Regions from separate parts of the Sediminitomix flava genome, predicted to be linked through region 1. Evidence: riboswitches for the same ligand, from Rfam matches in the RefSeq annotation. Region 1 holds a riboswitch; each other region holds the start of a gene.
What was found. A riboswitch is a leader RNA that binds a small molecule or an ion and turns the genes downstream of it on or off. The one in region 1 is predicted to bind S-adenosylmethionine.
Positions count from the first base shown of each region.

Region 2: another riboswitch for S-adenosylmethionine. It lies ahead of BC781_RS07650 (O-acetylhomoserine aminocarboxypropyltransferase/cysteine synthase family protein); the one in region 1 lies ahead of metK (methionine adenosyltransferase).
Region 3: another riboswitch for S-adenosylmethionine. It lies ahead of BC781_RS18365 (hypothetical protein); the one in region 1 lies ahead of metK (methionine adenosyltransferase).
Region 4: another riboswitch for S-adenosylmethionine. It lies ahead of metH (methionine synthase); the one in region 1 lies ahead of metK (methionine adenosyltransferase).

Region 1 covers NZ_QGDO01000002.1:1,218,335-1,224,254, reverse strand. Annotated here, with positions in the region: gene BC781_RS12040 (tetratricopeptide repeat protein) at 1-802, opposite strand, end outside; gene metK (methionine adenosyltransferase) at 897-2,174, opposite strand; SAM riboswitch class I at 2,406-2,515, opposite strand; gene BC781_RS12030 (carbonic anhydrase family protein) at 2,679-3,431, shown strand; gene BC781_RS12025 (BLUF domain-containing protein) at 3,544-3,984, shown strand; gene BC781_RS12020 (inositol monophosphatase family protein) at 4,092-4,898, shown strand; gene BC781_RS12015 (branched-chain amino acid aminotransferase) at 5,178-5,920, shown strand, end outside.
Region 2 covers NZ_QGDO01000002.1:77,697-83,616, reverse strand. Annotated here, with positions in the region: gene BC781_RS07665 (OmpA family protein) at 1-652, opposite strand, end outside; gene BC781_RS07660 (DcaP family trimeric outer membrane transporter) at 662-1,912, opposite strand; gene dacB (D-alanyl-D-alanine carboxypeptidase/D-alanyl-D-alanine endopeptidase) at 1,980-3,461, shown strand; SAM riboswitch class I at 3,647-3,767, shown strand; gene BC781_RS07650 (O-acetylhomoserine aminocarboxypropyltransferase/cysteine synthase family protein) at 4,055-5,380, shown strand; gene metX (homoserine O-acetyltransferase MetX) at 5,432-5,920, shown strand, end outside.
Region 3 covers NZ_QGDO01000005.1:222,657-228,576, forward strand. Annotated here, with positions in the region: gene BC781_RS18345 (alanine/glycine:cation symporter family protein) at 1-318, shown strand, start outside; gene BC781_RS18350 (hypothetical protein) at 352-612, shown strand; gene BC781_RS18355 (SDR family NAD(P)-dependent oxidoreductase) at 700-1,539, shown strand; gene BC781_RS18360 (DNA-3-methyladenine glycosylase I) at 1,614-2,171, shown strand; gene BC781_RS18365 (hypothetical protein) at 2,235-2,498, opposite strand; SAM-I-IV-variant riboswitch at 2,545-2,637, opposite strand; gene BC781_RS18370 (BlaI/MecI/CopY family transcriptional regulator) at 2,839-3,219, shown strand; gene BC781_RS18375 (M23/M56 family metallopeptidase) at 3,216-4,526, shown strand; gene BC781_RS18380 (hypothetical protein) at 4,729-5,163, shown strand; gene BC781_RS18385 (penicillin-binding protein activator LpoB) at 5,199-5,783, shown strand; gene BC781_RS18390 (COG3014 family protein) at 5,892-5,920, shown strand, end outside.
Region 4 covers NZ_QGDO01000007.1:267,935-273,854, reverse strand. Annotated here, with positions in the region: gene BC781_RS21645 (formyltransferase family protein) at 1-115, shown strand, start outside; gene BC781_RS21640 (peptidase associated/transthyretin-like domain-containing protein) at 339-920, shown strand; SAM riboswitch class I at 986-1,095, shown strand; gene metH (methionine synthase) at 1,270-5,064, shown strand; gene BC781_RS21630 (alpha/beta hydrolase) at 5,134-5,920, shown strand, end outside.

The DNA.
Region 1 (5,920 bases):
TATACTTTTTATACATTAGTAAAAGTAGCTTTTTACTTTGTTTACTGTTTGCTCCAGTTAAGATGTTGATTTTATGTGCCATTAGGATATCTTCAGTGGCAGCTCTGTAATTTCCTTCTCCCAATCGGATATTTCCAGCAGATAAGTAGCCAAAAGCTTCATCTGGAAATAGCTCCTTATAACCATTGTAAATTTCTACGGCTTTATCACTTTCTTTGGTTAAAAGATAGGCTTCTGCAAGCTCAATTTGGGCAAACTTACCTTCAGGATAGAGAATTAATGATTTTTTGAAAGCTCTAATTGCTTCAGGGTAATTCTTCAGTTGCTTATAGCAAAAACCCATATTATCCCAAGCCAATACAAATTCAGGGTCAATGATTAATGCTTTATCATAAGCTTTTATCGCATTGGTATAGTCTTGTATTTCTTCGAACGTTTTTCCGTTTTCATACCATTTATTGGCCTTTTTCCATACCGAATAATAATAGGTATTTCCTTTATCTTTTGAAGAAGATTGTTGCAAGCAATTTTCAGAAACTTGTTTGGTTACATTTTCAATAAGTGCCCACATATTATCGACTTGTTCAAGGGCTTTGATTTGCACTTGTGTCATTTCTGGAGCTACTGCTTTCATTGCTTCTGAAATACAATTTTCCATTATCTCATCGTCAATTTCTTCAGGAGCATAATTTCGTAAGCAATCACATGTGTACGAACTTACTTTTTGATCTAAAGCAACTTGAGCATTTGCTTGAAAGGTGAAGTATAAAAGGCTGGTAACAAAAAAGATAATCTTCTTCATAAATATCAATCTCTACATTTACCCAAAGGGTGAAAAAGTGAAAAACCCCAACCTAACAAGTAGATTGGGGTTCAAATGTATATGATTTGGAAGATTAAAGGCTAAAATCGTCTTTAATTTTTCCTACATAATCTGTCTTTTCCCAAGTGAAGAACTCAACTTCTTTAAGTTCTTTCTTACGGATTTCTGTCTTAACACCATCAACTTCAGTGATATCAACTGTGTTGAATTCTACTTCAGCAGTGTAAGGAGAACGACCTACGTGCCCGTAAGCTGCCGTTGGAGTATAGATAGGGTTTTTCAATCCCAGACGATCGATAATTGCTTTAGGACGCATATCGAAAATTTGAGAAAGTTTAGCCGCAATTTCTACATCAGAAAGACCTACTTTAGCTGTACCATAAGTATTGATATTCAAAGATACTGGATTTGAGATACCAATTGCATAAGCAACTTGTACCAACGCTTCGTCTGCCAATCCTGCTGCAACTACGTTTTTCGCGATGTGACGAGCAGCATAAGCAGCCGAACGGTCTACTTTAGAAGGATCTTTTCCTGAAAATGCACCGCCACCGTGAGCACCTTTACCACCGTAAGTATCTACAATAATTTTACGACCAGTCAAACCTGCATCACCGTGAGGTCCACCAATCACAAATTTACCTGTAGGGTTGATGTGATAGATTGTATCTCCGTCTAATAATTCAGCAGGAATTACTCTAGCAATAACATGCTCTTTTACATCCTCAGCAATTTTTGCTAACATTTCTTCTTCTGCTGCAAAATCATCGTGTTGAGTAGAAACAACAATTGTATGAACACGCTTTGGTTTACCGTCTTCATTATACTCAATCGTTACTTGAGCTTTTGCATCAGGGCGAAGATATGGCATTACATCAGATTCATTTTTACGGATGTTAGCCAATTCCTTTACCAAACGGTGAGAGAATGCCAAAGCTGTAGGCAAATATTCTGGAGTCTCATTTGTGGCATAACCAAACATCATCCCTTGATCTCCTGCTCCTTGCTCTTTATCAACTCCTTCTCCTTCATTTACACCTTGTGCAATATCAGGTGATTGACTGTGCAGTGCCACTTGAACACCACAAGAGTCTCCAGAGAATTGATAATTATCTTTGTTATAACCTATATTATTAATTGTCTCGCGTACAATATCAGGGATTTCTACGTATGCTTTTGTTGTGATTTCTCCAGCTAATACTGCAAGCCCTGTAGTTACGAGCGTCTCACAAGCAACACGAGAGTCTGGGTCTTGAGACAACATTGCGTCTAAGACTGAGTCTGAGATTTGGTCAGCAACTTTATCAGGGTGCCCTTCAGACACCGATTCAGATGTGAATAGGTATGCCATTCTTGAGTTATTAAATTTAAATCAACTTTTATTTAGATTCTGGATATCTCGTGAACTATTGTTCCGATGCTAAACAGCTTACAATGTAGATTTGTTTGGTCAAGAACCTATATTTTTCTTAGATCAAAAATCACATTCCAATGAAAAGCACTAAATTTTATACAGAAAATGATAGTGCACGGTGCAATCCAAAACGCTATCAAAAAAGAAGAGTCCATATCGGTAGGATGAAACTTATCTTCTCCTGACTCTTGTCAGAAATGGGAATTAGCACCTGCCTATTTGGAAGGGGGTTGCTAAGACTTCATCGGGCCCAGTCCCTCGGTCTTTCTTGATAAGCTATACAAAGGTATATAAATTCTATTGTGTCACCAATTTTATTTAGAAAGATTCAATAAAAGGATTTTCACGAAGAGTTTCAGAATTGGATAAACTATTGTGATTTAGATGAATGTAGGTCTGAATTATTCAAGAAGAAAATGATGTTTATGTATTAAAAATCATATGAAAAGTATCATTCTCTTTTTGCTATGTAGCTTTTTTATAGCTTGTAAACATTCTCCCAAAGACGAAACTGTTGCCGATAATCATCTCAAACAAACACATTACCTTTCTGTAGAGAAAGGGCATGGGAAGTTACAATCACCTATAAATATAGTAACCTCCGAAGAAGACGATTCAACACATACGATTTATTATAATTATACACATATCACAGATAAACCTCACCAACTTATCAATGAAGGCAAAACGGTAAAAGTAGAATATGAACCTGGAAGTACGTTTAGTTTTGATGGAATAGAGTACAATTTTGACCAACTTCACTTTCATACTCCGTCAGAACATTTGATAGATGGTGTGACATATCCAATGGAAATGCATTTGGTACATTCAAATACTAATAAGGATGGTTCTAAAAATTACTTAGTTTTAGCTGTGCTTTTTAAAGAAGGAACAGATCCTAATTTCTTTAAAGAATTGATCGAACGAATTCCAGACAAAGTAGGGGATAGAGTTGTATTGCCTGCTAAATCTCTAGATGTTCGTTCTCTTGCCAAAGGGCTTGACAAAAGTAAGGATTTTGCATTTTTTCATTATAGAGGTTCACTTACCACACCGCCCCATACCGAACGAGTTGAGTGGATTATTTTTAAGCATATTTTTGAAGCCTCACCTCACACGATACAGCGAATTAATAAAATTGAAGGAGATAATGCGAGGCATATTCAAGAGGTTTTCAATCGAGAAATTGATTGATTCTTGTATTCAAACTGAAATCATTCTTATGTAAAAAAGTGCTCGAAATTGACTGAAAATAAAAAAGCAGATCATAGATATTGGAGTATCATTCACTTAAACAGTTTTAAAAATGATCTACTATCTATGTTATTCGAGTACTCGTTCAGAAGAACTATCAGATGATGAATTGTTTGAAATCTTGAAAAAAAGTCAAACCAACAATGCTGACAAGAAAATCTCAGGAATGCTGTTGTGTTCAGATGAGTATTTTCTTCAGGTACTTGAAGGCGATGAAGAGCAAGTGAAAGCGCTGTACAACAAGATTTCTTCAGATGAAAGACACAGGCATGTAAAAATGGTAATGGAAGGGCATGTAGAAGATCGTAACTTTTCTGCTTGGTCAATGACAGGGACAAACATTACCGAAGAAGAGTTTGAAATGTTGAAAGAAGAGCATGGAATTGAAGATATGCCTTCCAAAGATGTCTTCTACCAAAACTCCCATATTGTCTTTGAGTACATGAAAAACTTCTATTTGAATGAATCATTGGATATGAATAGTTTTTGGTAAGAAAATTGACGACATTTTGTCCTTGAGAAAATACATCTATTACGCATAGATGATATGTTCTTAATTGGAAAGTGGACAAACCTTAATTTTAAGCAATAGATTTTTTTATGGGAGATTTTCAACTTGAAGGGCTATGTAAAAAAGTAGTCGAACTTAGTGAAGAGGTAGGACAGTTTATCATGGTTGAACGCTCTCGTTTTGAGCGCGAGGATATTGAATATAAAGGGACAAATGATATGGTTTCTTATGTCGATAAAACCTCTGAAAAAATGATTGTTGAAAAATTATCTGATTTTTTACCTGAAGCAGGTTTTATAGCAGAAGAAGGAACTGGTACTAGAAATGAAGGTGGGTATAATTGGATTATAGACCCACTGGATGGTACAACCAATTTCATTCATGGTATTCCAACTTTTGCCATTAGTATTGCACTTGCGAAAGGTGAAGAATTATTGTTAGGCGTTGTTCATGAACCTAACCGAAAAGAATCATTCTATGCATGGAAAGGTGGAGGTGCTTATTTAAATGGAAATAAGATTAAAACTTCTCCAGAACCAGAATTGAGTAGAGGATTAATTGCAACTGGCTTTCCTTACCAAAACTTTCAGCTGATGGAAGGTTACATGAATGCACTTCAGCATTTGATGCAAGCTTGTCATGGTTTACGTCGAATTGGTGCTGCGGCTATTGACCTTGCCTATGTCGCCGCAGGTCGTTTTGAAGGTTTCTTTGAGTATGACCTAAAACCTTGGGATGTTGCTGCAGGAGGATTAATTGTGAAAGAGGCTGGAGGTGTAGTCACTAATTTCTATGGCGGAGATGAGTTTATTTTCAAAGGACAAATAATTGCTAGTTGCCAAGGTGTAACCGAAGAATTGACTGACTTAATCAAAAATAACTTTAAAGGAATCTAAATTTTAGAAACCAAAAATCTCATTTGCCGTATATTTTTTGGAAAATTAGCGCTATGAAAAACATTTTTTTGTTTTTCATAGGATTAAATTAGAACTTTCCATTAAATATTGGAGAAGAGTTTCCAACGAAATATAAGATAGGCCTCCATTATTGGAGAAAAGAATTTAAAGGTATCTTTGCAGAAAGATGCCTTTCTTTTGTTTCGATTAAGAAGAGGCTTGTCTTTGACTATTGCAATTTACCGTTCAAAAACATGGTTTCACCTTAAAGCACATTTTATGCAAGAACTAGCCGTAGATATTCGAATTGAAAAAACGTCTAAGTCCAGACTTTCAGAAATTGATCTTAAGAACCCTAATTTTGGTAGAGATTTTACAGATCATATGTTTATAGCTGACTATGAAAATGGCAAATGGGGTGATTTCCGAATTATTCCTTACGATGACTTCAAGTTAAGTCCGGCAACTTCAGCTATTCATTACGGACAATCTATTTTTGAAGGATTAAAAGCTTTCAGAAATGTAAAAAATGAAGAAGAGGTCTTGATTTTCCGTCCAGATGAAAATGCAAAAAGGCTAAATGCTTCTGCAGAACGTATGTGTATGCCTTCTTTCCCAGAAGAAATCTTTTTACAAGCGCTTCGTGAGTTGGTTGATTTAGATAGAGACTGGGTACCAAATGTACCAGATAGCTCATTGTATCTGAGACCATTCATGTTTGCTACAGATGCATTCTTAGGACTTCGTCCTTCGGAAAAATATACTTTTGCAATCATCATGTCTCCTGCAGGTGCTTACTATTCGGGAGCTGTAAAAGTAAAAATAGAAAAGAAATATTCACGTACTTGCCAAGGAGGAACAGGTTTCGCTAAAGTAGCAGGTAACTATGCAGCATCTATGCTTCCAGCTTTAGAAGCACAGAAGCAAGGTTATGATCAACTACTTTGGACAGATTCAAGTGAGCATGCTTACATTGAAGAGTCTGGTACAATGAACGTAATGTTCCAAATTGATGATACAAT
Region 2 (5,920 bases), 1.1 Mb from region 1:
GATTTCTTCTTAAAAAATAAATATGATTTCCATCTTGGCTTACAAATGATTGTACTTCGTGACTATTACTGTTGACCATGTGGTCTAACTTTGTTAAAGTAATATCTGCGCTTGTAGGAATATATTGAGTTGAAGAAAATATAGGTTCATTTTTAAAATTGGTAATACCAATTGCATCTATATAGATTAATTTCTTCTTTTCTTGAAGGAATTCAACTTTTACAGCCTTTACATTTTGAGTTTCAGTATTGAAAACAACAGAGCCAAAACCTTTTTCAGCTAAAGATTTGTAATCGAAAGAAGAAACATCAGTACCATTTCCGTCTTTATTATAGATCGTGATGTTCGATATAGCTCCGGGAGGAAGGTTAGGGGATACAATAAGTTGATTGATATCAAATTCCTCTGAGAACTCAATTTTTACACTAGGGTTTTCATCTGAAGGGCTAGGCATCCACATATTCCCTCTCGATAAATCTTCTTGGAAAGCATCTGGCGCCTTTAGAATAGCACTTACAGGATGGTCTTTCATTTCTGAAGATTTTTCCAAGATTTTATTAGCCCAAAGTATCTGCTGAGCAAATAATTCGGTTTGAGTACAGATTAGAACTAATGCGAATAATATATACTTTTTGAAAAGTTGGTACATCATGACATGATTCTAAATTCGAAAAACGAACACACAAGAAAGTCTGAATGCATCTCCTGTACGATCATTATTATTTACTCTTCTTCCGTAAAGACCTTCCATACCAAAGTCTACAATTTTGGAAGGAAAGAAGAAGTAGGTGAGGGCATAGTATTCACTATGGTCAAGGTCTTGAGGACCAAAGGCATCTGTAGGGTTTAATTGATATCTACTGAAGGTGAATGTTGCTTGGTGTTTTTTACTGAAATTATATTCGAATGCTCCCATACCACTTAATGAGAATAATCCTCTGAGATCTCCGGCAGAAGTTGGTACAAGGTCTGCATCACGTCCAGTAACCCCATTCAAGTATTTTGAGATTCCTTCACCGACAGTGGCCTGAAACATAAACCTGAAGTTACTTCTAAAGAAGATATGGCCAGATAAGGCTACACCCCAACCAGAAGCATCTCTGATGACATCATTTTGTTCGTAGTAGAGTTTTCTATAGACATATGCTACTCGTAAATGGCTTCTATCATCAATCCCAAAAGAATATTGAGTTTTTGCTACCAAATCAGGAACTCGCTGAGGAACAAAGCTCAAACTGTCTTCAGCTAAAATTCCAGGGAAAATATTATCTGTTGGGTTTTCTACGGCCGCACCAAAAATCCAATTCTTAACCTTTTTCTCGTATCTAATTTGAGCAGGTCTAAGCCAAACAATTCCATTTGGTCCTTCAAAGTCTACGTTGTTAGGATAAACTTCTACATCAGAGAATGTTGTCCATGTTTGACCAATCGTAAAGCCTAATGCTTGTCCGTATGCATGACGAAGCCTGAAATTGTCATTTCCATCCGCACTACTAAAATCGCCTTCTATATATATTCTTAGAGGTCCAGAGACTTTTCCTTTTCCTAGTACTTCAAAAGCAAGACGAGATGCATTAGATAAAATCCCAAATCGATCTTCCTTTGCTTTTTGTTCAACAGGAATATCAATGACTACAAAGTTGTCATTTTGTTGTGAGCCTTCGAAATCGTAAATAGGTTGTATTCTGGCATAACCACCTAATCCGAATCTGTAATTCCCTTTTTGAAGTCTTAAAACAGTAGATTCTGCATTTATACTTTGAGGGTGCGTTTTTTGGTAAGGTCCTTCAAACTCAAGAGAGTCAACAGCTTGATCAGTTTCTTCTTGGGTGACTTCATCTTCTATTTGAGCATAGCTTATCTGTAAGCTACCTAATGAGATGATTAGGAGTATGAGTAATTGTTTTGCCATAAATATCCGATTACTTAGTACTTAAGTTAATTCGGACTAGTGTCAAAAATCAAAATTCTTATTTTTGATGAGAAGAGTTTCACGTAAGATTTTAATCAATTCTAATCATATTGAAATGAGGTTTATTAAAGTTGTCCTATTTTTTTGGCTTACAGTGTTTTATTATTCAAGTGGATGGAGTCAAAGTATTTCAAAAAGTGCTTTCTCAGAAAGTGTCAAAAAGATCTTAAATCACCCTCAATTATCTAATGCAAGTGTATCTATTCATGTCATTAAGACGGAAAACAATGAAGAAGTTTTTAGTTATGAAGAGAATAAAACACTCTGTCCAGCATCTACAATGAAATTATTTACAACTTCTTCAGCCTTGTTACTTTTAGGTGAAAATTTCACTTTTTCAACTCAACTGAAGTACTCAGGAACTTGGCGTGATGGCGTTCTAAATGGGGATTTGTATTTAATCGGTTCGGGCGACCCATCACTTACCACTGATGATTTTTCTAAAATAAAATTAGAGAAACCTCTTAATCGAATTACTGGAAATGTGATTGGAGTTGATGCCGCTTTTGATTCTCAGCTTATTCCTAGAGGATGGATTTGGGAAGATATTGGAAATTATTATGCTGCACCAATTTCAAGTTTGAATATAAATCAGAATAAGTATGAGCTTTATTTTCAAAGCTTTGAAGAAGGAAAGGAAACTAAATTTTTAGGCTCTTCTCCTGACTTAAGTTCTCTAGTTAATTTCAATAATGAAGTTGTATCTGGCGCAAAAGGTTCTGGTGATCAGGCTTATATTTTTGGAAGCCCTCGAAGTAATCAAAGGTTTATAAGAGGGTCAATTCCTCCCCATCGAAATCGTTTTAAAATCAAGGGTGCATTACCTTTTCCAAGTCTTCAGACAACTCATTCTATGGTGGATTATATGAAAGGTTTAGGGGTTGAAATTCAAGGAGAAACATTAGTATCTAATCTTGAAGAGAAGAATCTTAATCTTATAAGTGTAATTCAATCAGAGACATTGTCAAATTTGATTACAGAGGTCAACCATAAGAGTAATAATTTGTATGCTGAATGTCTGGCTAAAGCAATTTCTCATCAAAAACTTGGAGTAAAGGGGAGTACTGAAAAAGGGATTGAAAGGATTCGTAATGAATGGGAGAATCGAGGTTTGCCAATGTCAGGATTTAATATGGAGGATGGTAGTGGTCTATCAAGATTTAACAGTGTTACTAGTCGTCAAATGACTTTGATGTTATCTAAAATGACCCGTACGAATGTCTTTAATTCATTCAAAAAATCAATCCCGATTGTAGGGAAGTCAGGGACGGTGAAATACATGTGTAGGTCTTCTATTGCAAATGGAAAAATCCATGCAAAGAGTGGAAGTATGAAGCGCGTTTTAGCTTATTCTGGTTATGCTGAAAATATGGATTCGGAAGAGTTTGCTTTTGCTATTATCATAAATAATTATGACGATTCTAAAACTATTCGTCCTCTCATCGAAAAATTCTTTGATCAATTAGTTCAAGTTTCTTTGGTTGACTAAAGTTGTTGATTTTCAGTTTGTTTGATTTTGCTTTTTAAATAGTTGATGGAATTGAAAATGTTTAAATGTTTTCAGTGATTTATTTAGATTATTTGAAAAAAATCGAATGATTATTTGGATACTAAAAAAAAGTGCCGTTGTTTTGAGGTATCAATTCTCGATCAACCGCACTTTTTTAGTGTCTGGGTTTATAGGGAAGAGGCGAGAGACAAGGCTCAATGACCCTCTAGCAACCTGTCCTTCCAAAGTGAAGAAACGATAAGGTGCTAAATCCTTGCCTAAATCAAGTTTTAGGATATATAAATCGAAACAATAATGAAAACAACTACAACAAAAACTTCCGTTCTTGCGGGATCACATCATCATCTGATAGGTACAATTTTTATTTCTACAAAGTACCGAATGCGCTTGCGAATGCGAATGTGCTAGTCACATACATACCCTTTCTAAAATTCCCTATTCTATTCGATTAATAGCTAGAATAATCATATACAATTTGCTGTATATCACATCGGCATATCTGTATCTGGGAATTCTCGACACATCTGTGTCAACCTATTTTCTTATTTAACACCTTCAAAATCATTACTACTATGTCAAATGCAAGTTTACATTTCGATACTTTACAAGTACACGCAGGTCAAGATATAGACCCTACTACAGGATCAAGAGCTGTGCCTATTTATCAGACGACTTCATACGGGTTTAAGGATGCCGACCATGGTGCTAACTTATTTGCACTGAAGGAATTCGGGAATATCTATACTCGTATCATGAACCCAACTACGGATGTTTTTGAAAAAAGAATTGCTGCCCTAGAAGGTGGCGTAGCTGCTGTAGCTGTCGCTTCAGGACAAGCTGCCCAGTTCATTGCATTAAATAACTTATGCCAAGCAGGTGATAATATCGTTAGCTCGACTTACCTCTATGGCGGAACTTACAATCAATTCAAAATTGCTTTTCAACGTTTAGGAATTGAAGTCAACTTTGTTGATGGTGATCAACCTCAAGCTTTTGATGAAGCAATTAATGAAAAGACAAAAGCAATTTACCTTGAAACCATCGGGAACCCAGGTTTCAATATTCCAGATTTTGAAAAAATAGCAGCGATAGCCAAAAAGCATGATATTCCATTAGTTGTGGATAATACTTTTGGTGCAGGAGGTTATTTATTCAAGCCGCTACAACACGGCGCTAATATCGTAACTGCTTCTGCTACCAAGTGGATTGGTGGCCATGGAACCTCGATTGGCGGTGTAATCGTAGATGGGGGAAATTATAATTGGGGAAATGGAAAATTCCCTCAATTCTCGGAACCTTCAGAGGGCTATCATGGATTGAATTTTTGGGAGACTTTCGGTTCTGAAAGTCCTTTTGGAAACATTGCGTTTGCAATCCGTGCAAGAGTAGAGGGCTTAAGAGATTTTGGACCATCACTTAGTCCTTTCAACTCATTCCAACTATTACAAGGTTTAGAGACTCTTTCTTTGAGAGTGGACAGACATGTGAGCAATGCGCTAAAGTTAGCGGAGTGGTTGGATGAAAAAGGAATTGTTGCTAAAGTAAATTACCCTGGATTGAAAGATAATCCTCACCATGAGTTGGCTAAGAAATACTTAACCAATGGATTTGGTGCAGTACTTTCTTTTGAATTGAAAGGCGGGTTAGAAGAAGCTAAGACATTTGTAAACTCTTTGGAATTAGTGAGTCATTTGGCAAATGTAGGGGATGCTAAAACATTAATTATTCATCCGGCTTCAACGACTCACCAACAATTGAGTGAAGAAGAACAAGCTGCCGCAGGTGTAACTCCAGCATTGTTGAGAGTATCTGTAGGTATTGAACATATTGAAGATATCAAATCTGATTTTGAAAAAGCATTTGCAGCCGCATTTGCTAATGAAGAACTAGCAGTCTAAACAAAACCAAGGCAGTCCTTCGGGACTGCTTTTCAACATTTACACAGAATTATGCACACACAAGTCTTTACATATCAGCAGGAATTTGAACTGGAGTCGGGAGAAATACTTCCTGAATTTCAATTGGAATACCAAACCGCAGGTAAAATCAATGAAGATGGCTCAAATATTATTTGGGCTTGTCATGCTTTAACTGGAAATGCCGATGTCATGGACTGGTGGAGTGGTTTGTTTGGGGATAATAAAATCTTTAATCCAGACGAACATTTCATTATTTGTGCAAATGTGTTGGGTTCTTGTTACGGTTCTACAGGACCACTTTCAGTAAATCCTAGAACTAATAAACCTTATTATCATTCTTTTCCAAGTATCACAATTCGTGATATGGTCAATGCGCTAGATCTCCTGAGAGTAGATTTGGGGATTTCAAAGATTCATACTTTAATAGGTGGTTCTTTAGGAGGACAACAAGCTTTAGAGTGGGCAGTAAAACACCCTACTTTAGCTGAGAATCTGATCATCGTAGCTTCAAATGCAAAA
Region 3 (5,920 bases), on a different contig from region 1:
TATATTCTTTTATTTGCTGTTGTGACTTTCTCTATGACTACATTATTTACGATGTCATACTACGGAACAAAATGTACAGGTTTTGTTTTTGGAGCAAAATATCAGAAGTACTACAATTGGTTTTATTGTGCGATTATAATTATTGCAGCATTGATCCCATTGGATGTCTTGATCAACTTGATTGATGGAATGTATGCTGTGATGGCTTGGCCAACCATGATTTCAACTATTCTACTCTCTAAAACTGTTATTGAAGCAGCGAAAGCCTATTTCAAGAAATATGAGAAAGAGGACGAAAAACTCGTTGATATTTCTTAATCTTGCGGCGATACTAAACTGTATAATGATAAGATGGTAAGCAAAGATCAGGAAAACTGCTATGTATTAGAGTTTTGGGAAGATGATATTGAAGAAGGTCTTGAAGATAAAAAAGAGTTCGGGCTCTTATTGAGAGACTTTAGTTTTGAGTATCGACTAATGAAAGAACTTTTGACCAAAGTAGAATACCCGAATTTGGCAGAAGATATTTTAGATAAGTACCAAAAGAAGGATTTTAAGATAGTTTCATCCTACGATATGGGAAATCGAATTTCTTTTACGATTACCATTTAAAATTTTATAGCCTTTCTTCAAATTATGAGGAAAGGCTATTTTTTATGTCTATTTTTTCTTAACCCCAATTATCAACTCATTCTAACCATGAAACTTTCTACTAAAGAAAAAAATAGATTATTAAATAAATATGGAAAATGGGCCGTAGTTACTGGCGCATCATCTGGAATTGGTCTTGAACTAAGTAATCTTTTAGCCAGTGCAGGTTTCAATTTAGTCTTGAATTCTAGGTATTTCGATAAACTTGAAATATTGGCTAATGGCCTAATGAAAAAATATAATACAGAAGTCAAGATTGTGGCTAAAGATGTGTCAGAGGAGTTTAGTATAGATGCTATTTTAGCAGCTTGTGAAGGGCTTGAGGTTGGTTTACTTATTCAATCTGCTGGTTTTGGTACTTCTGGGAAGTTGATTCACTCAGACCTTAAAAAGGAATTAAATATGCTTCAAGTAAACTGTGCTGCAGTCTTAAAGCTTAATTATCACTTCGCCAAAAGATTTGCTGAAGAAAGGAGAGGGGGAATTATATTATTAAGTTCTTTGGTAAGCTTTCAAGGAGTTCCTTTAGCTTCAAATTATGCTGCAAGTAAAGCATATGTTCAATCATTAGCTGAAGGATTATCTTATGAAATGAAAGACCATAATGTGGACGTTTTAGCAGCTGCACCTGGGCCCGTTAAAACACCATTCTCAGAACGAGCAGATATGAAAATGAATATGGCACTTTCCACGAGTATGATTGGAGTTCCTATACTCAAAGCTTTAGGTAGAAAAAGTACTGTACTTCCTGGTTTACTCACAAAACTGCTCATTTACTCTCTTGATTTTTTACCGCGTTGGGCGAGAGTTCGAGTGATGAAGTCTATAATGGGTAAAATGACGGAACATCAGAACATCTTTGAAAACACTTCAGATCATCTACATTAAATCCTTTGCATAATTCTAGTAATTGTCTATTTATTTTATAATTTTATTAGAATAAAATATAATAATACTAGAAGATGGAGCCAAAGCCAAAATCATATTGTCAAGCTGTAGCTTTGATGAAAGAAGATGATGTAAATAGATTTTACCATGATCATGAGTATGGATTTCCTTTAGAATCGGATAATGAGTTGTTTGGTAGATTGATTTTAGAGATAAATCAAGCAGGACTCTCTTGGACAACAATTTTGAATAAAAAAGAGAATTTCTATGAGGCTTATGATCAATATGAGATTGAAGTTGTAGCAAATTACTCAGAAGGAGATAGAGAAAGGCTTCTATCTGATAAGGGAATAATTAGGAATAAACTAAAAGTCAATGCAGCTATTCATAATGCAAATGTGATTTTGGGATTACAAAAAGAACATGGTTCATTTAAAAATTGGCTAGACTTGAATCACCCAAAGACAAAAGAAGAGTGGGTGAAATTATTTAAAAAGACATTCAAGTTTACAGGAGGTGAGATTACTAATGAATTTCTGATGAGTACAGGATATTTAAAAGGAGCTCACGATAAAGATTGTCCTGTATATCATGAAATATTGAAATTAAACCCTAAGTGGGCGTCTGAATAAATGATGATCTAGGAATTAAATAACAGAGTCCTTTAAATTATTCATTAAAAGGACTCTTTTTTATTATCTAACAAGTTGAATATGCCCATCACTCAATTCAATTGGATGATATATAGAGTGGGCAATAATTTGTTTTTCTTCTGGATCTTTAATTAGATCACGACTTATAATTTCACTTTGTAGTGTATGGATATATGCTTGTTTTATTATATTCCATCCTTTATCTGCTACTAAGTAATTGAATCGATCAACTAATTTTTGAGCGCTTTCTGTGGAAAACTTCTCTTTAAATTCTACGGTTTTTCTTTCGATTATATCAAGTGCCATGTTGTTTTGATTTAAAAAGTGAAACAATGAAATGGCCTCAAGTGAAGGGAGTACATTTTTTTGTCTATACTGACCACATCCTTCAACCACCGTGGCTCTTTTGCTCGGTTGGTATCTTTAAAGATTCTTGATGCTATTGCAAATTTGAAGCTTTAGATCTTCTTTATCAAATAAAAGTTAATAAAGTTTAATTGTTAGACTGAAATTTATTGAGATATCCTTTTAAAACGGAGAATAGAATCTTTTGTTTTAGAATCTGAAAAACAATAACAAATATTTTTTTAATCTTTTATGACTATAAAAATAGTTTTATAACTACAAAAGTAATTATATTGCAGTCATGAAAGAATTGACAAAGGCAGAAGAACAAATTATGCAATATGTATGGAAGCTTGAAAAAGCATATCTAAAAGATATTGTAGCCCAATTTCCAGAGCCTAAACCAGCATATACGACTATCTCAACTGTGATTCGTGTGTTGACTAAAAAAGGTTTCTTGGGATTTAATACTTACGGTAAGGTAAATGAATATTATCCTTTGGTGTCGAAAAAGGAATATTTTGGATCACATTTCAAAGGAATAGTCAAGTCATTTTTTAATGGTTCTTTATCGGGTTTTGCTTCTTTTTTTACAGAGAGTGAAGATTTAAGTATTTCTGAACTTGAGGAAATTAAAAGAATGGTTGAAGATAAAATAGATCAAAAGAAAAAAACAAAATGATCGAGTTTTTACACTTTCTATGGAAGTCGAGTGTATTGATGACCATACCATATCTATTTTTTCGTGTACTCTTCCAGAAGGCTACTTTCCATCAGTTAAATAGAGGGATTCTTTATTTGATTCTGATAAGTTCAATTCTTGGACCACTAGTATCTTTTGATATTCCTATTGAAGATAATTTAAAGAAATATACATTATGGATAGAAGATTTTGAGAAAATCGAAAATTCTCAAAATATAGATGTATTAGAAGTGTCACAAGCAATGTCGTTTGAATGGAGTACACTGCTATTTGTCATCTATATATTTGGTGTGATATTGTTTTTAATAAGGTTTATAATTCAATTTAGACAGTTGATTTCGATCAGAAGTTCAGCTTTAAAGACAGAAATTAAAGGAAATACCTTTTATTTAACAAATCACCCTTCTGCCCCTTTCTCTTTCTTTCATTGGATTTTTTTACCGTCCAATTATAAGTCAATAGATGGTATTAAGTCTATTATTACACATGAACAAGCTCATGTCCGACAGCTCCACTCTTTTGATAGCATCTTACTAGAATGTTATACCATTTTGTTTTGGTGTAACCCTTTTGCTTTTGTCCTTAAAAATTCTTTCAACATTCTTCATGAATATTTAGCAGATCAAAAGGTGCTTTCAAGAAATGAGTCGGAGGTTAATTATTTAAAATTAATGCTTTCACAGGTAGAGAATAAACATTTATTACTCAGTAAAAACTTTGGAAGCAAACTTAAAAAGCGAGTACAAATGATTCAGAATAATAAAAGCTCAAGACTAAAACAATTTAGCTATCTACTTTTTATTCCTTTACTAGGTATACTTATTCAAGCTATTTCTATAGAGAATTCAAGCTTTGATAATGAACCAAGTATCGTCCCATTAAAAATGGAAAAGGTAGAAGTATCTTCTCATTTTGGTATGCGTTTTCATCCTATTTCAAAGAAAAAACTAATGCACAAGGGTATTGATTTTAGGGCGAAAATTGGAACTCCAGTTGTAGCTACAGCAAATGGGAGAGTTATATTAAAAGAGTTTAAAGGGAAAGGTATTGGACATGGTCGTCAGATTATTATCGGTCACGATCAAACTTATAAGACTTCATATAGTCAGCTTTCAGGCTTTAATGTAGAGGTAGGAGATTACGTTTCTAAAGGAGATGTGATTGGCTTTGTAGGTTCTTCAGGAAATTCAACTGGTCCACATTTGCATTATGAGGTGATAAAAGCAGGAGAACAAGTTGATCCTGTAGATTACTTTGTATTAAATAATGAGTCAAAAGAGAAATAATTTATAACTCTGAAATACCTTTTCGTAGTATTCAGATTTTGAGTGAATTAAACCACATAATTCGATTAGAGAAGCTAAAAGCATTCGTGCTTTTAGCTTTTTTTAATGTCCAAATTAGATTTTATTAATAAATCAATTCCCACTCTTTAGCCTTCCCTTACGTCTTTTAAAGTGATTAGATGATAGACCTAAATATCCCTACATGATCAAAAATATAAAACTACAAACCATTATTCTTTTAACCATTTTCGGTTTAAGTAGCCTGTTTATTAATGAGTCATTTGCTCAAAGTAAGTCACAACTAAAAAAAGAGAGTATTCTCAGTAAAAAGAAGTGGACTGTAACTGACGTGAGCAGAAAGAAGTTGGGTAAAGCCAAAAAAATGGATGATTTCCCGATTGAGATAGGGAATGAATTAAATTTTTCCATCGACAAGAAAATGGGATGGAAAAATAACAATCATGATTACCTCGCTGGAAAATGGGTGCTAGATCGTAAACATCTTTACATTATCCATGATGAACGATCATTGAATAATAGATTAGTCTCTGTAAAATATAAAGTTGTGAAACTGAAAGACAACAAAATTGTCTTGAAGAGACTGACAAAACCAAAAGGAAAGATAAAACTGATTTAAATTTTTAATTCGAATACTTTTAAACTAACAAACAAATGAAAAACCTATTGTGGACGAGCCTTTTAGTTTTCATCATCGCATTTACAACGGGCTGTTCTAGAAAAATTACGAGAGTTGCCCCAGATCAACAAATTGATATTAGTGGCAGATGGAATGATATTGATTCCAAGCAAGTTGCTGAAGAGATGAGTGCTGATGTACTAAGCAAGCCATGGTATAGACGATTTGAAGAAACTCATAATCGTCCTCCTGTAGTTATTGTCGGAAGTGTCGTTAATAAAAGCCATGAACACATTTCTTCTGATAACTTCATTAAAGATATCGAAAGAGAATTGATTAATTCTGGACAAGTGAGAATCGTTCAAAATGCTTTATTCAGAGAGAAATTGAGAGAAGAAAAGAAGCAACAACAAACGAATTCTAGTCCTGAAACAAGAGCCAAATTAGCTTCAGAACTAGGAGCAGATTACATGTTGGTTGGAATAATCAATTCAACTGTAGATGCTTATAAAAAAGAGAAGGTAGTTAATTATAAAGTCAATCTTGAAATGAATGATCTTGAATCAACTGAGATTGTATGGATTGGTGACAAAGAAATTAAAAAGTATATAAAGAACTAACACCCAATTATTCTTGGGGGAAGATAAAAATCTGTTATCAGATCTTTCAACCAGTTATACCCCTAAGGCTTTGCTTTAGGGGTTTTTATTTTGCAGACAAACAAGCTTATGAAATTCTATACCGCCTTCATTGCTGT
Region 4 (5,920 bases), on a different contig from region 1:
TCTTGATAGATTGAAAGAAAAAGGTTTAGAATACACAAATTGGACTGAAGTAAGACAATATACTAGATTCACACCCAATCAAAAGGTACATACAATAGAAGAGTCATACGCTTAGATTTTCTATTAAAGTATAAAAGGCTATAAGTTAAATCTTATGGCCTTTTTTTGTTTTTTTTATAGCTGTAAAAACAAAACCTTACTTGATTAGGTTATTCACTTATGTTTTAACCCATTAAGAGAATTTATGACTTTTAAAGTCAACAAACAGTAATACTGTTAAATTTATTCCGATAATGATATTTTACTAGCAAATTACTTCAATATAGAATCAGATTTTTATGAGAAGAAACATCAATTATATAACCTTAGTCATAGTAGGACTATTCTTTTATTTCCCATCTTTTGCTCAAGACCAAGCTAAGACTGATAAATTAACAGTAATTGTTTACGAAAAAGAAACAGGGCGTCCGTTGAACAGAGCGCATGTGTTGGCAGGAAGAACAGGAGCTATTACGAAAGGAGATGGTAGAGCAGAAATGCTGATCAAACCTGTAGATAGTATTCAAGTGAGTTTTCAAGGATATAAAACAGTAAAGGTGGCTTTACCTGAGTTTGAAGGTAAGGATCATTTATTCATTAAAGTACCTTTATCCGAAATGACAGTTTACTTGGATGAAGTTGATATTTTTCCATTTCCAGAAACCAAAGAAGAGTTTAAAGCAACTTTCTTAGCATTGAAAAATATGCAAACCGAAAATCAAAGATGGGCAATGGAATTAAAAAATAACTTTAAGCCATTTAGTAACCCACAAATTGTAATGTCATATCGTTCTAATTACCAAGATCCACAAGAACAATATCGAATTTGGATGAATATACAGAAAGAACCTGTGGGAGAAGGACAAAATTGGAGAAATTAATTAAGTGAAATTACATTTCTCAATAATAAAATTTTAATAATAAGATTGATTACATATCTTTGTACCACTTATCCTGAAAGGTGGAGAGACCGGGCTCAATGATGCCTTGGCAACCAAGAAGCTTTACATGCTTGGTGCCAATTCCCGGCTCAGAGGTGTCTGAGGAAGATAGGTGAAAGCAATCATAGATTTATTTTGATTAAATAGGGCTTTCTTGCCCTTTTTTTTATGACCAAAAACTACTTACAAAGTATATGTAAGTTGCTAGTAATCAATCAAGAATTTTCTATTGTTTGTTTTCACATGCGTCTGTATAATTAGTGTGTCAAAATATGAATTGACTGCAAGCATGGAGAAAAAAGACATCAAAGACTTAGCGAAAGAACGTATTCTAATTTTGGATGGTGCAATGGGTACTATGATCCAACGCCATAAATTAGAAGAAAAAGATTTTAGAGGAGATAGATTTACTGATCATCCATCTGACCTTAAAGGCAACAACGATTTATTGTCTATTACTCGTCCAGATATTATTAAGGATATCCATAGACAGTATTTCTTGGCAGGGGCAGATATTGTTGAAACCAATACCTTTAGTGGTACAACAATAGCCATGGAAGATTATAAGCTTGAACATATAGTTTATGAACTTAACTATGAATCTGCAAGAATAGCCAAAGAAGTAGCTGATGAATTAACAGCGGAAGATCCTTCTAAGCCTAAATATGTGGCAGGTTCTATGGGACCTACAAACAGAACAGCTTCCATTTCCCCAGATGTGAATGATCCGGGTTATCGTGCCGTTACTTTCGATCAACTTGTAGATGCATACTATTTACAGACCAAAGGATTAGTAGAAGGTGGTTGTGATCTACTTCTAGTCGAAACGGTTTTTGATACGCTAAACTGTAAGGCGGCTTTATTTGCGATCGAAAAGTATTTTGATGATCAAGAAAAAGGTAATGTTGAAATCACTGATGAATTTCCAAATCTAAGCTATGGTAAAAGACTTCCTGTAATGGTTTCTGGTACTATTACTGACGCGAGTGGTCGTACGCTTTCTGGACAGGTTGCAGAAGCATTTTGGCATTCCATTTCACACGCAAACTTGTTTAGTGTAGGTTTGAACTGTGCTTTAGGTGCAGATCTTCTCAGGCCTTATGTTCAAGAACTTTCAAGAGTCTCTAATTGTCTAATCTCAGCACACCCAAATGCAGGTCTTCCAAACGAATTTGGTCAATACGATCAAACAGGAGAGGAGATGGCAGAAATTATTGAAGGCTTTGCTAGTAATGGTCTAGTAAATATTATTGGTGGATGTTGTGGTACTACACCAGATCACATTCAGAAAATTGCTGAAGTAGTTAGTCCTCATGAAACAAGACAAATTCCTGAAGAAGATGCAGTACTTCACCTATCTGGACTAGAACCTATTTCTATCAAAGAAGATAGTATGTTTGCTAACATTGGTGAGCGTACAAATGTTACTGGTTCGTTGAAGTTTAAAAGACTTATCAAAGAAGATAAGTACGATGAAGCTTTGGAGGTTGCTCGTAGCCAAGTAGAAGGTGGTGCACAAATGATTGATGTAAATATGGATGAAGGGATGTTGGATTCTGAGGAAGCCATGACCCGATTCCTAAACCTCATTGCATCTGAACCAGATATTGCTCGTTTACCAATTATGATTGACTCTTCAAAATGGTCAGTAATTGAAGCTGGTCTGAAGTGTGTACAAGGTAAAGGGGTTGTAAACTCAATTTCTTTGAAAGAGGGAGAAGAAGAGTTTATTAAAAAGGCAGAACTGGTAAAGAAATATGGAGCAGCTGTAGTAGTCATGGCATTTGATGAAACAGGGCAAGCGGATAGTTATCAAAGAAGAATTGAAATCTGTAAGAGATCATATGATATATTAGTAGAGAAAGTTAATTTCCCTCCACAAGACATCATTTTTGACCCTAACGTACTTACTGTTGCTACAGGTATTGATGAGCACAATAATTACGGTGTTGATTTTATTGAGGCTACACGTTGGATCAAACAGAATCTTCCTCATGCGAAAGTGAGTGGAGGTATCAGTAATGTCTCTTTCTCTTTTAGAGGTAACAATGTAGTTCGTGAAGCAATGCACTCAGCATTCCTTTATCATGCAATTAAAGCAGGTTTGGATATGGGTATTGTAAACGCTGGTATGATTGAGGTCTATGAAGAGATTCCTAAAGAACTACTAGAACGCGTAGAGGACGTATTACTCAATAGAAGAGATGATGCGACAGAAAGACTTGTTGAACTTGCTGAAACTGTAAAAGGGGATGGTAAGAAAAAAGAAGTTGATCTTTCTTGGCGTGAAGCTCCTGTAGAAAAGCGTCTTTCTCATGCGCTAGTAAAAGGTATTGTAGACTTTATAGATGAGGATACTGAAGAAGCAAGGCAGAAGTTTGATCGCCCACTTCAAGTAATTGAAGGCCCTCTGATGGATGGAATGAATATCGTAGGTGATCTTTTCGGAGAAGGAAAGATGTTCTTGCCACAAGTTGTTAAATCGGCTCGTGTAATGAAGAAAGCTGTAGCCTACTTGATTCCATTTATTGAAGAGGAAAAGAGAAATAACCCTGGACTTTCAGGAAAAAGTAGCGCGGGAAAAATCTTGATGGCTACAGTAAAAGGAGACGTACACGATATCGGTAAAAATATTGTAGGAGTTGTACTAGCTTGTAACAACTTCGAAATAATTGATATGGGTGTGATGGTTCCTCTTGAGCAGATTATTGCTAAAGCTGTAGAGGAGAATGTAGATATGATCGGATTGAGTGGTCTAATTACTCCATCGCTTGATGAAATGGTTTATGTAGCTGAAGAATTGGAGCGTAAAGGACTTAAAATTCCTTTAATGATTGGTGGTGCTACTACGTCAAGAATTCACACAGCAGTTAAAATTGACCCTGTATATAGTGGTCCTGTGATTCATGTTTTGGACGCCTCTAAATCTGTTCCTGTAGCGAGTGCATTTACATCTGAAACTGAAGGTGTATATGAAGAAGCTTATGAGAATTTCAAAAATGAATATGCTCGATTGAGAGAAGATCATTCAAAGCGTAAATCAAATAAGAAATATATCTCTATTGAAGATGCTCGAAAGAACAAGGTGAAAATTGATTGGGAAAATACAAATATCAATAAGCCTTCATTCTTCGGATCTAAAACTTTCGATGATTATTCACTAGAGGAAATCCAACGTTATATCGATTGGACACCGTTCTTCCAATCTTGGGAATTAGCTGGTAAATTCCCTGCTATCCTTAAAGATGAAATTGTAGGAGAGGAGGCTAGCAGATTGTATAAAGATGCTCAAGAAATGGTTGAAAAGATTATTTCTGAGAAATTGTTAACGGCTAAGGCTGTCATTGGATTCTTCCCAGCCAATACAGTAAACCATGATGATATTGAGGTTTACGATTATAATATTGAGGAAATCCCGATGCCTGATAACCCTTCTCATACTGAGATTTTCTTTAAAGAAAACAGAGAAGCGACCATACAAACACTTTCTCATCTGAGACAGCAAAACAAAAAGGCTAAAACTTCACCTAACTTCTCTTTGGCAGATTATATAGCGCCTAAGGAAACCGAAAAACGTGATTATATTGGTGGTTTTGCTGTTACAATCACTGGAGCTGATGAAATTTCTAAGAAATATGAAGCAGAACTAGATGATTACAATTCTATCTTGGTGAAAGCAATTGCTGATCGTTTTGCAGAAGCATTTACAGAACTTCTTCATGAGCGTGTAAGAAAAGAATATTGGGGTTATGACAAAGATGAACTTTTAGATAACGAATCTTTGATCGAAGAAAAGTATAGTGGTATTCGTCCTGCTCCAGGTTATCCTGCATGTCCAGATCATCTAGAAAAGAGAAAACTGTTTGATTTACTGAATGCAGAAGCCAATATTGGAATTAAACTGACTGAGAGTTTTGCGATGTACCCAGCTTCGTCTGTAAGTGGTTGGTACTTCTCACATCCTGAATCAAAGTATTTTGGATTAGGTAAAATTCAGAAAGATCAAGTTGAAGAATACGCTAAGCGAAAAGATATGGATTTAAAAGTGATTGAAAAATGGCTTAGTCCAAACTTAGCTTACTAATTTAATTATAAAAGAAAGGTACCTTAGGGTGCCTTTTTTTGTTTTTATACTGACTAACATTTCAACTTTATGAAAAAGGTATTTCTGATTACCGCCTTAATCTTTTCATCACTTGTTTTATTTGGACAAGAAATCCATCCTGAGAAATATCTTTACGCTATTTCAAAAGGAGATTCACTTTTTGTAGATATTTATGAGCCTTCAAGGCAAGAAAGAAAAGATATAACTGTTTTAGTAATGCATGGAGGCGGATTTATGGGAGGTAGTTTCCGAAATCCTAGAATTGTTGAATTTTGTGAGACTTTGGCTAAAGAAGGCTTTCAAACTGCAAGTATGAGTTATAGACTTACCAGAAAAGATAAAGGATTTGATTGTGATACACCCAAGGCGGATAAAATTCAAACTTTTAGATTTGCTGTTCAAGATATAAACTCTTGCCTTGACTATCTAGACACAGAAGTAGGGATTAAAAGAAATAAGATTGTAATGTTAGGTAGTAGTGCAGGGGCTGAAGCAGTTTTACACGCAGCTTATGGAGTTGATGCACCTACTGTAATGCCTCAATTTGCTGGATTAATTTCATTGGCAGGGGCTATCACACACATTCAAGATATAACTGAAAATAATGCCATTCCAAGTCTATTTTTTCATGGAACTTCAGACAAACTAGTTCCTTATGGTTCTGCCCCTCACCATTTTTGTACAGAAGATAAAAGAGGCTTCCTCATATTATATGGTTCTAAAGCTATTACAGATAAATTAGAAGCTTTAGATAAACCGTTCACTATATATTCTGTAGCTAATGGAGGTCATGAAATCAGCTGGGAGCCTATGACAAATAACATTGAACAAATAA